DNA from 2 places in the Candidatus Enterococcus palustris genome. Region 1 is predicted to be linked to the other one. Evidence: predicted binding sites of a transcription regulator. Region 1 holds the regulator's gene; the other holds the start of a gene.

Region 1 (7,713 bases):
AGACTTAATGGTTTTAGAACAGGGAATTATTTCTGGACGCAAAGTCTTTAGTAATACAATGAAGTATATCAAAATGACAGCAAGTTCAAATTTTGGGAATGTATTTTCTGTTATTCCTGCGAGTATTTTTTTACCATTTTTACCAGTTGCGCCGATTCAATCACTATTTTTGAATTTGATTTACGATACATCTTGCATGTCCGTTCCGTGGGATAACGTGGATAAAGAGTATGTCGAAAAGCCTAAGAAGTGGGAAGCCAAATCAATTGGTTCATTCATGAAATGGTTTGGACCGACAAGTTCTGTTTTTGATATCGTTACTTATCTATTTATGTATTTTATTATTTGTCCAACTATCTTAGGCGGTGGATTTTTCTCATTAGCAGCCGATCAGAAACTCTTATTTATCGCTATTTTCCATGCAGGTTGGTTTATTGAGTCTCTATGGTCACAAATGTTGGTACTTCATATATTGAGAACGCCAAAAATACCTTTCCTTCAAAGTAGAGCTTCAGGCATCTTGACGCTCGTCACTTCAGTTGGAATTTTAATTGGAACAATTTTGCCGTTTACGAATTTAGGAGCAAGCATTGGTTTTGCACCACTTCCAGGAAATTACTTTTTTTACTTGATTCCAACAATCATTGCGTATTTACTCTTAGTAACAGTGATCAAGAAAATATATATAAGAAAATATCAAGAATTACTCTAGTCAGAAAATACAGAGTTTTAACTGGGCTATTCTATCAAATATCAGACACTTTGATTTCGCGGGAGATATCAAAGTGTCTGTCTTTATTGTATAGTGTCATTACTTTTAAAAGGGGAGCGGAAGAATGAAAAAGCGGGAAATTATGAAGCAAATTAAAACATTTTATCATTGAGTGTGGTAAGATAAGAGACGTCTTCTATATGATGTAAAATAGCAAGACACTCTAAAGTGGAGGAAGAAATAAATTGAAAAACAATTCTAATAGCACCTCAGCATATATACATATTCCGTTTTGCGAACATATCTGTTACTACTGTGACTTCAATAAAGTTTTTTTAGAAGGACAACCTGTAGATGAATATATTCAAAGTCTTTTAAAAGAGATCCGATTAACGAAAGAGCACTATCCAAGCAATGATACCAAAACAATTTACATTGGAGGGGGAACACCTACATCGTTATCGGCGAATCAATTAGCAGTTTTATTAGAAGGTGTACGAAATTTACTCCCTTTTGATCCTAAAAATGAATTTACAGTGGAAGCTAACCCTGGAGATTTAACACAGGAAAAATTACATGTAATGAAAGAATATGGTGTGAACCGCTTGTCGATGGGCGTACAAACTTTTGATAATCAATTGTTGAAGAAAATTGGAAGAAAACATACAGCTGAAGATGTGTACGAAACGATGAAATTTTTGGAAAAAGAAAATTTTTCAAATGTAAGTATCGATTTGATCTATGCTTTGCCTGGACAAACACTAGAAGGATTCCGGGATACGTTGAAACGTGCGATCGAACTTGATTTACCTCACTATTCATTGTATTCACTAATTTTAGAAAATAAAACAATGTTTATGAATTGGGTTCGTCAAGGGCGCTTACAGTTACCAGATCAAGAAGTTGAAGCCCAAATGTTTGAAGAAACGATCATCGCGATGGAAAAAGGCGGCAGACACCAGTATGAAGTGAGTAACTTCGCATTAAAAGGTAAAGAAAGTCAGCATAATTTGATTTACTGGGATAATGAACACTATTATGGGTTTGGCGCTGGAGCAAGTGGCTATTTAGGACATACTCGCTATCGAAATCACGGACCAATTCAGCATTACCTAAAACCTTTACGTGATGATCAGTTACCAACTGTTGAAAAAGAGATACTAACATTGAATAATCAGATGGAAGAGCAACTTTTCTTAGGATTGCGCAAAAAAGATGGTGTCTCTAAAGCGCAATTTAAAGAAAAATTTGGTGTTACGTTAGAGCAAGTTTATAAAGAAAAGATCCCTAAATTGATTGAAAAGGGGTTATTATTGGAAAATGATACGTCTATTCAACTTTCCGAAAAAGGCTTATTTGTTGGAAATGATGTTTTCGAAGAGTTTCTAATCGACAAAGAATAAAAAAGAAAAAGTACAGAGCTGTTTTTGAATAAAAACCCTCTAGTGCTTTTTTTTTATCATCGTTTAGCACTCGATGATAAAGAGTGCTAAAAAAGTGTGTTTTTCTCTTGACAATTATACAAGATGTTGATATATTAATAATTGTATTAGCACTTAGATGCCATGAGTGCTAATGAAGGGTGGTAACTATGATAACGGAAAGACAAAAGAATATTTTGCGACTTATCATCCAGGGATACACAAATACAGGAACTCCTGTAGGATCAAAGAAATTGATGGAAGAAGGAATTAAATCAAGTTCTGCAACGATTCGTAATGATATGAAAGCTTTAGAAGAACATGGATTATTATTAAAGACACATTCTTCGTCTGGTAGAATTCCTTCAATGTATGGTTATCGTTATTACGTGGATCATTTACTAAGGCCGGCTGAAGTTGAACGTGATGAGTTAGAAACGATTCGTCGTTCTTTTGGCAAAGAATTTCATGAAATCAATGATATCATTGAACAATCGGCTGAGATCCTTTCAGATTTGACTAGCTATACAGCATTTTCGTTAGGACCAGAAGTGAAAGAACGGAAATTGACAGGTTTTCGTATCGTTCCTTTAAATGATCGCCAGATTATTGCTGTGATCGTTACAGATAAAGGCAATGTGGAAAGTCAGGTCTTTGCGATTCCGTCATCTGTATCTAGCCAAGATCTAGAGAAGATGACCCAAATCATCAATGATAAACTTGTAGGACAACCGCTATTGACTGTTTATCATCGATTAAGGACGGAAATTCCGATGATTTTACATCGTTATTTTCAAACGCCTGAAGGGATGATGAATTTATTCGATGCAATGTTAGGTCATGCTTTTGAAGAAAAAGTATTTGTCAGCGGGCGCATGAATGTTTTAGATTTCGGGATGAAACAAGATATCGATCAATTAAAATCTGTCTATTCTTTTATGCAAAATACAGATGCACTTACACATTTGTTGACGACAGATGAAAAGACAGATACTCAAATAGCGATTCGGATCGGCTCGGAAATAGGCAACGATTTGCTGGATAATATGAGTATGATCACTGCAACGTATGAAGTATCCGGTCACGGTAAAGGAACGATTGCTTTATTAGGTCCGACTAGTATGCCGTATTCAAAAATGTTTGGTTTAGTGGATGTTTTTCGCCATGAACTAGCTACAAAGCTTGGTGCTTATTATCGTTTTCTTGATGAATAAGCTAAAAGTTTAAATATAGAATTCTATTAATTCTACGGAAATGAGAAGGGAAGTTGCCAGAGTGAGTAATAAAGAAGAAACAAATGAAGAATTACAGGAAGAACGCATGGAAGCTATCGATGATTCAGGAGTTTCAGAAGTAGAAGCTGAAATGACAGAATTAGAAAATGCTCAAGCTGAACTATCAGAAATGGAAGATAAATTCCTAAGAGCTCGAGCTGAAATTGCCAATATGAGCAACCGTTTTAAAAATGAACGTGAATTGCTTGTTCGTTACCGATCGCAAGACTTAGGTAAAAAATTATTGCCTTCGCTTGATAATTTAGAACGTGCGATGGCAATCGAAGTCGATGATGAGCAAGGCGCAAGCTTGAAAAAAGGTATTTCGATGGTTCTTGAAAGTGTACAAGCTGCACTGAAAGAAGAAGGTATTGAAGAAATTCCAACAATGGGAGAAGTATTCGATCCTAATTTACATCAAGCAGTCCAAACGATTCCAGCAAGTGATGAAACACCTGCAGATACAATCGTTGAAGTCCTACAAAAAGGATATAAATTACATGACCGCGTTTTACGAGCAAGCATGGTTGTTGTTGCACAATAACAAGGAATGTTTGCATAATATAAATTGAAAAAATTAAAATAGAAGATAGGAGATCATTAATTATGAGTAAAATTATTGGTATTGACTTAGGAACTACAAACTCAGCAGTTGCAGTATTAGAAGGCGGAGAAGCAAAAATCATTGCAAACCCAGAAGGTAACCGTACAACACCTTCAGTAGTATCATTTAAAAATGGCGAAATCCAAGTTGGTGAAGTGGCTAAACGTCAAGCAGTGACAAACCCACATACAATTGCATCAATCAAACGTCATATGGGCGAAGCTGGCTACAAAGTTGAAGCTGATGGCAAATCTTATACACCTCAAGAAATTTCTGCGATGATTTTACAATACTTAAAAGGCTTTGCAGAAGAATATTTAGGTGAAAAAGTGGATAAAGCTGTTATTACAGTTCCAGCTTACTTCAACGATGCGCAACGTCAAGCAACAAAAGACGCTGGTAAAATCGCTGGTTTAGAAGTAGAACGTATTGTTAACGAACCAACAGCTGCGGCATTAGCTTACGGTTTAGATAAAACAGATAAAGACGAAAAAGTCTTAGTATTTGACCTTGGTGGTGGTACATTTGACGTATCGATCCTTGAATTAGGTGATGGTGTGTTCGACGTATTATCAACTGCCGGTGATAACGAACTAGGTGGAGATGACTTTGATAATAAAATCATCGACTACATGGTAGCAGAATTCAAAAAAGAAAACGGTGTTGATTTATCTAAAGATAAAATGGCTGTTCAACGTTTGAAAGATGCTGCTGAAAAAGCGAAAAAAGATTTATCAGGTGTTACATCAACTCAAATCAGCTTACCGTTTATCACAGCAGGAGACGCTGGTCCATTGCACTTAGAAATGAACTTAACTCGTGCTAAATTTGATGAATTAACAAGTGACTTAGTAGAACGTACAAAAACACCTGTACGTCAAGCATTGAAAGATGCTGGCTTGAACCCTTCTGAAATCGACGAAGTAATCTTAGTTGGTGGATCTACACGTATCCCAGCTGTAGTAGAAGCTGTTCGTAAAGAAACAAACAAAGAGCCTAATAAATCAGTGAACCCGGATGAAGTAGTAGCAATGGGGGCTGCGATCCAAGGTGGCGTTATCACAGGTGATGTTAAAGACGTTGTATTATTAGACGTAACACCATTATCATTAGGTATTGAAACAATGGGTGGCGTATTTACTAAATTGATCGATCGTAATACAACGATCCCAACAAGTAAATCACAAGTATTCTCAACTGCCGCTGATAACCAACCAGCCGTAGATATCCATGTATTACAAGGTGAACGCCCAATGTCAGCAGATAACAAAACATTAGGTCGTTTCCAATTAACAGATATTCCAGCAGCTCCTCGTGGTGTGCCTCAAATCGAAGTAAGTTTTGATATCGATAAAAATGGTATCGTAAACGTACGTGCGAAAGATTTAGGAACACAAAAAGAGCAAACAATCACAATCAAATCTTCTTCTGGTTTGTCAGATGACGAAATCGAACGTATGGTGAAAGATGCTGAATCAAATGCTGAAGCAGATAAAGCACGCAAAGAAGAAGTTGATCTACGTAACGATGTTGATGCTTTGTTGTTCACTGTTGATAAAACATTGAAAGAATTAGAAGGCAAAGTAGACGCTGATGAAGTGAAAAAAGCAGAAGATGCTCGTGATGAGTTAAAAGCAGCTGTTGAAGCGAATGATATCGAACAAATGAAAGAAAAACGTGATTCATTAAACGAAATCGTTCAAAACTTAACAGTAAAACTTTATGAACAAGCAGCGCAACAACAAGCGCAAGAAAATCCTGAAGCTGCACAAGGTGGAGCAGATGATGTTGTAGATGCTGACTTTGAAGAAGTAGAAGGCGACGATAAATAATCGTTAACAAGCTGGCAAAGACCAAAGTCATCGCTTTGGTCTTTGCCTATCTTTATTTGTAGATAAATACTGGCAAATGAAGGGAAGCTATTTTGCTTTTGCGTGATTTGTGGTATGATTACAACGATGTTTTTATACAAATAAGTTGGCGTCGATCCTATTTTAGAATAAATGGAATAATAGTTGGAGGGGAACTAATGGCTACGAAAAGAGATTATTATGAAGTGCTTGGCCTTGCCAAAGGTGCTTCAGATGATGAAATAAAAAAAGCTTACCGAAAGCTTTCCAAGCAATATCACCCAGATATCAATAAAGAAGCAGATGCAGAAGATAAATTTAAAGAAGTTTCTGAAGCCTATGAAGTGTTAAGTGATCCTCAGAAAAAAGCGGCTTATGATCAATATGGTCATGCAGGCACTGATCCAAATTACGGCGGAGCAGGTGGTTTCGGCGGATTTGGCGGCGGTGGATTTTCAAGTAGCGGTTTTGGCGGCTTTGAGGATATTTTCGATTCATTCTTTGGCGGTGGTTCTCGTAGTGTAGATCCAACAGCGCCAAGACAAGGGGCGGATTTGCAGTATACAGTCAACCTTAAGTTTGAGGAAGCCATTTTTGGTGTAGAAAAAGAAATCAAATACAACCGTGAAGATAACTGTAGTACATGTGGTGGGAACGGTGCTAAGCCAGGTACACATCCAGAAACTTGTCACAAGTGTCATGGGTCAGGTTCAATCAATGTTGAACGTCAAACGCCACTTGGACGTGTGATGAGCCGTCAAACTTGTGATGTATGTCGTGGAACGGGTAAAGAAATCAAAGAACCTTGTCCAACATGTCATGGAACTGGACATGAGAAAAAAGCGCATAAAGTCAAAGTCAATGTTCCGGCTGGAGTAGAAGATGGACAACAAATGCGTTTGGCAAATCAAGGAGAAGCCGGAATGAACGGCGGACCATATGGTGATTTGTACGTTGTATTCAGTGTAGAGGATAGTAATATTTTTGATCGTGATGGTTCAGAAATTTATTACGATTTACCACTAAGTTTTGTTCAAGCAGCACTTGGTGATGAAGTCAAAGTACCGACTGTTCATGGGGATGTGAAGTTAAAAATTCCAGCAGGCACTCAAACAGAAACAAACTTCCGTCTAAGAGGTAAAGGTGCACCGCGCTTGCGAGGTGGCTCTAATGGTGACCAGCATGTGAAGGTCAAAATCATTACACCTAAAAACTTGAATGATGAACAAAAAGAAGCATTACGCACATTTGCTAAAGCTGGCGGACAAACCGTAAGTGAACAGCAAGAAGAAGGCTTCTTTGATAAAATGAAAGACGCTTTTGGCGGCAAGAAAAAGAAATAAATATCGGAAAGCTTCTCAACCTGTACTCAAGTGGTACAGCGTGAGAAGCTTTTTTTAGCTTAATTATTGATAAAGTTCGAGTAACTCGCCAATGCGATTTTTTAATTCAGCTCTAACGTGGGGTGGGTCAAGGCATTCACACTGATTTCCAAATCCTAAAAGTAAGTTGTAGCCAAATTCATCTTCCATGAATGGAAACTTAACCATGAATAAATCCGAATCAGTAGAAAAAAAGTTCAGCTGTCCGAATTTATCGATGAGTTGTTCTTTGATCTTATGCGTTACTTTAAGCGTTATGGTCGTAAAGTCTTTACCGTAAAACGGTTCTTTTCCTAAGGGCTGAGGTTGAAATTCTCGAGGAATGAAAGTTGTCGGTAATAGTTCCAAATCATTCATTCTTGAAATTTTAAACGTACGAAAATCTAATTTCTCTGTGCAATAAGCCTGTAAATACCAACTTATTTCTTTTAAAACAAGTCGATAAGGCTCGATGATTCGCGTTGTTTGCC
Region 2 (7,713 bases), 930 kb from region 1:
CTTTTCTTGTCCTTTAGGATTTGACTTTCTTTCGGTAACATCATCTGACTATATCGAATTCAGTCTAAATAAGAATATAAATAACCTACAAAAAATCGTCAAAACCCTCCTAAGTAAAAATTTTTTAAACAAGTTCTATTAATTTGGCTCAGTTGCCCCCCCTTGAACACTACACTTTTATGTATATAAAAAAGAACCTTGGATTATCAAGGTTCTTAATTTAGTACCTACATCATGCCGCCCATTCCCATTGAAGGGTCCATTGGAGGCATTGCAGCGCCTGCTGGTTCTGGTTTATCTGCAACGACTGCTTCTGTTGTTAATAACAATGCCGCAACCGATGCTGCATTTTGTAATGCTGAACGAGTAACTTTTGTTGGGTCAACGATTCCTGCTTCCACCATGTTTACCCATTCGCCATTAGCCGCATTAAAGCCGATACCTAAATCAATATTTTTTAATTTATCTACGATTACTGAGCCTTCGTATCCAGCGTTTTCAGCAATTTGACGGATTGGTTCTTCTAAAGCACGAACAACGATTTTCACACCAGTTGCAACATCGCCTTCTGCTTCTAAAGCAGTGACTTTGCCGATAACATTCACTAGTGCAGTACCGCCACCAGAAACCATTCCTTCTTCAACAGCTGCACGAGTTGCGTTTAATGCATCTTCAATACGTAGTTTTAATTCTTTTAATTCTGTTTCAGTTGCAGCTCCAACTTTGACAACGGCAACTCCGCCAGCTAATTTTGCTAAACGTTCCTGTAGTTTTTCACGGTCAAAATCAGATGTTGTTTCTGCAATTTGGTTTTTGATCAATTGAACACGAGCATCGATCGCAGCTTTTTCTCCTGCGCCTTCAACGATGGTTGTATTGTCTTTATCTACAACAACTTTGCTTGCATTCCCAAGGTTTTCGATTGTCGTATCTTTTAATTCAAGTCCTAAATCGTCAGTGATCACAGTACCGCCAGTTAAAATAGCGATATCTTCAAGCATTGCTTTACGACGATCACCAAAGCCTGGTGCTTTAACTGCTACTACGTTAAATGTTCCACGAATTTTGTTCAATACTAATGTTGGTAAGGCTTCTCCATCAACATCATCCGCAATGATCAATAGTGGACGGCTTTGTTGTAAAATTTGTTCTAATAAAGGCAAGATATCTTGGATGTTCGAGATTTTTTTATCCGTGATCAAGATATATGGATTTTCTAACGCCGCTTCCATCTTATCATTATCTGTCACCATGTATTGTGATAAATAACCGCGGTCAAATTGCATTCCTTCAACTACATCAAGTTCTGTTTCGATACCTTTTGATTCTTCGATTGTGATGACACCATCATTGCCGACTTTTTCCATTGCATCAGCAATCAATTGTCCAACACGGTCAGAACCAGAAGAAACAGCTGCAACTTGAGCAATTGCTTCTTTAGAATCAACAACAGTTGAAATATTGTGTAATTCTTCAACAGCAGCTTTTGTAGCTAATTCGATCCCACGGCGAATTCCTAATGGATTAGCACCAGCGGTAACGTTTTTCAATCCTTCACGAACGATTGCTTGTGTCAAGACTGTCGCAGTTGTTGTACCATCACCTGCGATATCATTTGTTTTTGAAGCAACTTCAGAAACTAATTTCGCGCCCATATTTTCAAAGTGATCTTCTAATTCGATCTCTTTAGCAATCGTTACACCATCATTTGTGATCAATGGTGAACCAAAAGATTTTTCTAAAACAACGTTACGACCTTTAGGACCTAATGTTACTTTTACTGTATCCGCTAAAATATCTACTCCACGAAGCATTGCTGCACGTGCATCTTCTGCAAATTTAATTTCTTTTGCCATAATTCCTTCACCTCAAAATTTTATTTTTTCTATTTAAAATGCTTGATTACGTTAAACAATAATTATTCGACGATTGCAATGATGTCTTTGCCTGAAACGATCAGATAGTCGTTTCCTTCATATTTCACTTCTGTTCCTGAATATTTTTCAAACATTACTGTGTCGCCTTCTTTAACATCGGCAGGAACTTTTGTACCGTTTTCTAATACACGGCCTTCACCTACTGCGATAACTTTTCCTGTTTGAGGCTTTTCCTGAGCAGCAGATGCTAAGACGATGCCTCCTACTGTTTTTTCTTCTTCTTTCGCGACTTCAATAACGACGCGATCGCTTAATGGTTTTAACACAATAAATCCCTCCATAAAAAATATTTTCCTTTATTAGCACTCTTCATAACCGAGTGCTAACTCACACTATTTATAATACTCATTTCCCTTTCGTTTTGCAAGTCTTTTGACTAATTTTATAAAATAATTCTTTCATCATTTTTGAGTAACTCCCTGTTTTTGACAAGTTAAAAAAATCAGTATATTTCGTCCCATTGAACTTAAATAGCTCAATTTCTTCGCTATTCTTCATTTCGTGGTAAAATAAAAACAGAAAGAGAGGCGATTGAAATGAAACAACGGATCACTGGAGCTTTAACGATAACTGGACTTTATTTAATTATTGCGAATGTTGGTAATTTCTTCTTTGGGGTAAACCGACGTTTTGACTGGACAACTACTTTATGGGAAGCCGCCTTTTTCTTCGTATTTATCTTTCTACTACTAGGGTATCGAAATAATCATAAGAAATAATCATCTGCTAAAACAGTGGTTAGCTATGGTATACTTTTTGTATTCTGTAATTTTCGAAAGGAGTTTTGTTTTTATATGCCAAGAAATATGTCTATAAAGAACTTAAGTATTGCAACGATTTTACTGTATGGACTTGTGTTTTTTTCTCCATTTATTTTCAGACCATTTTCACCAGATATCATAATCGGAGGTACAACCTTCACTTATATTTTTGGTGCGAGCTTGATGATCTGGCTTTATTTCAAAAATAGAAGTTCTGCTACGACAATCGTTGAACAAGAAGCCAAACTAACTTCTCCAGTCTTCACTGCATTACTAGGTTTCAGCGGTATTTTAATCGCTATGATCATTCAAGCAGTTGTCTTTAGTATCGAAACAGCAATCACTGGGGCTAAACCTAGTTCAGAAAACACTCAAAATATTATTGCAATTATTCTGACTAATCCTCTGTTCATTTTAGCTACAACTATTGGTGGCCCTATTATGGAGGAATTTGTTTTCCGCCGTTCTTTGATTGGTTTGACAGAAAAATATACTGGCTTTTGGATTGCAGCAATCATTAGCTCTTCCTTATTCTCTGTTATCCATCAAGATGGCCATTTCTTTGTTTATTTTTTCATGGGCTTCTTTTTTGCTATTCTTTACAAAATGACTGGAAAAATCTGGACTTCAATCATTGCCCATTGCGGAATGAATACGCTGGTTGTGATCGCTCAGCTTGTTTTACATTACGGAAATATAGAACTACCTAAATAAACGATAGTACGAACAGTAAAAAAACCTGAGATCGCCCTTTTAATAAAAGGGGAAATCTCAGGTTTTTCAAATTATTCTTTTTCTTCTTCAACATCCGTGTCGATTAATTCACTATCATGGTGTAAGAAGTAAATCAACGTTTGTAATTCATTCGTCAAATCTACATTTTGAATCAACACATCAGGTGGTGCAACTAAACGAGCAGCGGTAAAGTTCAAAATCCCTTTCACTCCTGCATCCGCTAGCTGACTCACAACTTCTTGCGCTTTTCTAGCTGGCAAAGTCAAAATCGCTACTTCGATTTGCTGTACCCGAATTTGTTCCATCATATCACTCATTGGATAAACTGGAATCCCGTCGACAATTCTACCAACAATGTCGTCGTTAACATCAAATGCGCAACTCACTCGAATACTGTTGCTTTGATGGAATTTATATTTCAATAAGGCACTTCCTAAGTTACCCACACCAATCAAAGCTACATTCGTAAGCTCATCATCATTCAATGTTTTTGCAAAGAAGTTCATTAGATTCTCTACATCATATCCGTAACCACGTTTACCTAATTCGCCAAAATAAGAAAAATCTCGTCGAATCGTCGCGCTATCTACTTGCACTGCATCACTGAGCTCAGTAGATGACACTTTATTTTTTCCTGCATCATGCAAGATTCTCAAATAACGATAATATAGGGGAAGGCGTCGTGCCGTTGCTTTTGGAATAATTTGGTCTTTCACAATCGTACCTCCAATACTCTAAATATAGACAAATATCCACCTCTCATAATATCAGTTGTTCTAGATAAAAAGCAATCTAACAGCTCAGGAAAAGAAATATTTTTCAAACTTTCTTGAATTGTCCTAGAAAAATTTGTGCTCTTACTGTAGGATAGGTGCTTTTTCCAACCAATTTATGCTACACTAAAGGCATTGAAATAGAAATGAGGATGCCCCATGATTTTACTCCAAGCAAACCAAATCGCCCGTTATTTTGGCGCTGATACTTTGTTTGAAAACATACAAATGGAGATCAGCACAAATAGCCGGATCGCATTAGTCGGCCGCAACGGCGCTGGTAAATCTACTCTTTTAAAAATAATCGCTGGTATTGATGCACCTGATGCTGGTACGATTGCTAAAAATAAAACTGCAAGTCTAGGGTACTTAGCTCAAGATACTGGACTTGATTCTGATAAAACAGTTTGGGATGAAATGCTTGAAGCCTTTGTTGACGTGATCACAATGGAAAAACGAATGCGTGAACTAGAATTGATCATTAGTGAACTGTTGCCAGATGCGACAAATTATGAATCGGTCATGAAAGAATATGATCGATTGCAACACGAATTTTCAGAAAAAAATGGCTACGGTTATGAAAATGAAATCCGTTCTGTCTTGCACGGATTTGGATTTCAAGAAGAATTTTATTCTAAACATATCAGCACATTATCTGGTGGTCAAAAAACCCGTTTAGCTTTAGCTCGCATGTTGCTGCAAAAACCGGATATTTTAATTCTCGATGAGCCAACGAACCATTTAGATATTGACACTCTTTCATGGCTGGAAAATTACTTACCTAGCTATTCTGGTGCCCTTTTAATTGTCTCACATGACCGCTACTTTTTAGATAAAGTTGTTACTGAAGTCTATGAAATCAGTCGTCATAAAATGCGTTATTACAAAGGAAACTACTCTAAATACCTAGAATTAAAAGCAGAACAATTAACCAGTGAGTGGAAAGCGTATGAAAAACAACAGACTGAGATCAACAAGCTGGAAGATTTTGTTGCCCGAAATTTAGTTAGAGCATCAACCACAAAGCGTGCTCAAAGTCGTAGAAAAACACTGGAAAAAATGGAACGTTTAGATCGTCCTCAAGGGGATGAAAAATCTGCGAATTTCCTATTTGCTATCGAAAAAACTTCTGGAAATGTTGTTTTACAAGTAGAAGATGCTGCTATCGGATACGATGCTCGTATTTTATCTGAACCTGTATCTTTAGATGTTCGTAGACAAGAAGCCATTGCCCTTGTTGGACCGAATGGAATCGGTAAATCAACCCTACTAAAATCGATTATCGGAAGTATTCCTTTCATTAAAGGGAGCGCAACACTAGGTACGAATGTTCAAATCGGCTACTATGACCAAGAACAAGCGAACCTTCATGGAACGAAGACTGTTTTAGCTGAGCTTTGGGATGAACACCCCACGACTCCTGAAAAAGACATTCGCAATGTTTTAGGTAGCTTCTTATTTAGTGGAAACGATGTGGAAAAAACGATCCCTCTCTTAAGTGGTGGTGAAAAAGCCCGTGTTGCTTTGGCAAAATTATCGATGGACAAAGAAAACTTCTTAATTTTAGATGAGCCGACCAACCATTTAGATATCGACAATAAAGAAGTCTTAGAAAATGCTTTGATTGATTATGAAGGAACGCTATTATTTGTTTCACATGACCGTTATTTCATCAATCGAATTGCAACGAAAGTCATTGAACTTTCCGAAACTGGCAGTAAATTGTATTTAGGCGATTACGATTACTACTTGGAAAAGAAAAAAGAAGAAGAAGAACTCGCTGCACTACTGGCTGAGCAATCCACTATTAAACAAGCCGAAACTGTAAAACCTAAAAATGACTTTTATCAAAATAAAGAACAACAAAAAATACTCCGTAATCTAAATCGAAAAATTACACAAATCGAAGAAAACTTAGCAACTTTAGACACAACGATCGCCCAATTAGAACAATCAATGACCGATCCAGCACTTGTTGATGATCACGTAAAATTGATGTCATTAAATGAAGAGCTAGAATCGCAAAGAACACAACAAGAACAATTACTATCTGACTGGGAAAATCTTAGTTTAGAACTTGAAGAATTAGAAGATAAATAACTGATGAAAGGCGGTCAAACATGACTTCAAAACGTATGAATGTGACGAAACCAAAGTATCAGCAGATTGCTGTAGATGTCGCCGCTAAAATTGCTGATCAAACATTCCCAGTTGGAGATAAGATCCATGCTCGTTCTACTCTGGCTAATAAATATAGTGTTTCTCCTGAAACAGCCCGCAAAGCAATCAGTGTGCTAGTTGATCTTGAAATCGTGCAGGCGAAACACGGCAGCGGATTTTATGTTCATTCAATGGAAAAAGCCAAACTCTTCGTTGAACAATACCAAGATGTTCAATCGATCCACGACCTAAAAGACGATCTGATCGATAGTGTAAAAAAACAAAAAGAAGAGTTGAGCCATTTCTCAGAAATTTTAGATAAGCTTGTTGATCAGACCAAACGTTTTGACTCATTCAATCCGTTAAATCCAGTCACTTTTACATTAACAAACGATGCCGCTCATCTTGAAATGACGATCAGTGAGTTAAATTTATGGCAAAGCACTTCTGCTACTTTGATTGCAATCAAACACGGCGATGAATTGCTTGTCTCTCCTGGTCCCTATGCAAAATTAACTGCTGGCGATACGATTTATTTTGTTGGTCATGAATCCACATTGCAACGGGTCCAAAATTTTTTCTATCCGAATTCATAATACAAGAAGAACAATCGAACGAATATGTTTGACTGTTCTTCTTTTCTATTCTCTCATTTCTATGCCCCTAATTTGACAAAGTGACTACACGATGTTAACCTAGAATGGTCACTTTTTTACAGAAAAGAAAATGATTTTCTTTACATGTGAATAAGTTTTAGCACTGTAGCTGATAAAAAGAGCGTTTGTAGCTATTTAGTTTTGTAGGATAACTTCGACTGAACGAGCCTATTATGCTTTTGCTTTGAAACACAATGAATAAAGTGAATTGATGTTGAAAAGTACAAGGTGTAGCAAAGCGGAACGTTGTTAGCGTATGTTATCTAGCTTCACGAGCTAGTCTCTCGGGAAAAAGATAAAATAAGGTTGTGGCGAAAGAACGCCACCTTCTGATTTTCCTATTTTCCTGTCGAGACTGAACGAGCTCGTTATGCTTTTAGTGTTATCTAGCTTCACGAGCTAGTCTCTCGGGAAAAAGATAAAATAAGGTTGTGGCGAAAGAACGCCACCTTCTGATTTTCCTATTTTCCTGTCGAGACTGAACGAGCTCGTTATGCTTTTAGTGTTATCTAGCTTCACGAGCTAGTCTCTCGGGAAAAAGATAAAATAAGGTTGTGGCGAAAAAACGTCACCCTCTGATTTTCCTATTTTCCTGTCGAGACTGAACGAGCTCGTTATGCTTTTAGTGTTATCTAGCTTCACGAGCTAGTCTCTCGGGAAAAAGATAAAGTCCGATTGTGGCGAAAAGCGC

Evidence for each region. The regulator HrcA, encoded in region 1, represses chaperone genes, less so after heat shock. The targets are predictions, from matches to a motif close to TTAGCACTCNNNNNNNNNGAGTGCTAA.
Region 2: a site for HrcA is predicted at 2,237-2,263, ahead of groES (co-chaperone GroES). Genes of this name have one in related genera too.

The regions. Positions count from the first base shown of each region.
Region 1 is NZ_CP147244.1:1,058,441-1,066,153, reverse strand. It holds gene mgtA (magnesium-translocating P-type ATPase) at 1-712, shown strand, start outside; gene hemW (radical SAM family heme chaperone HemW) at 958-2,115, shown strand; gene hrcA (heat-inducible transcriptional repressor HrcA) at 2,304-3,347, shown strand; gene grpE (nucleotide exchange factor GrpE) at 3,454-3,951, shown strand; gene dnaK (molecular chaperone DnaK) at 4,014-5,843, shown strand; gene dnaJ (molecular chaperone DnaJ) at 6,041-7,204, shown strand; gene A5821_RS05015 (helix-turn-helix transcriptional regulator) at 7,268-7,713, opposite strand, start outside.
Region 2 is NZ_CP147244.1:131,631-139,343, reverse strand. It holds gene groL (chaperonin GroEL) at 228-1,856, opposite strand; gene groES (co-chaperone GroES) at 1,919-2,203, opposite strand; gene A5821_RS00650 (hypothetical protein) at 2,474-2,656, shown strand; gene A5821_RS00645 (CPBP family intramembrane glutamic endopeptidase) at 2,744-3,412, shown strand; gene A5821_RS00640 (redox-sensing transcriptional repressor Rex) at 3,484-4,149, opposite strand; gene A5821_RS00635 (ABC-F family ATP-binding cassette domain-containing protein) at 4,366-6,306, shown strand; gene A5821_RS00630 (TrkA C-terminal domain-containing protein) at 6,327-6,962, shown strand.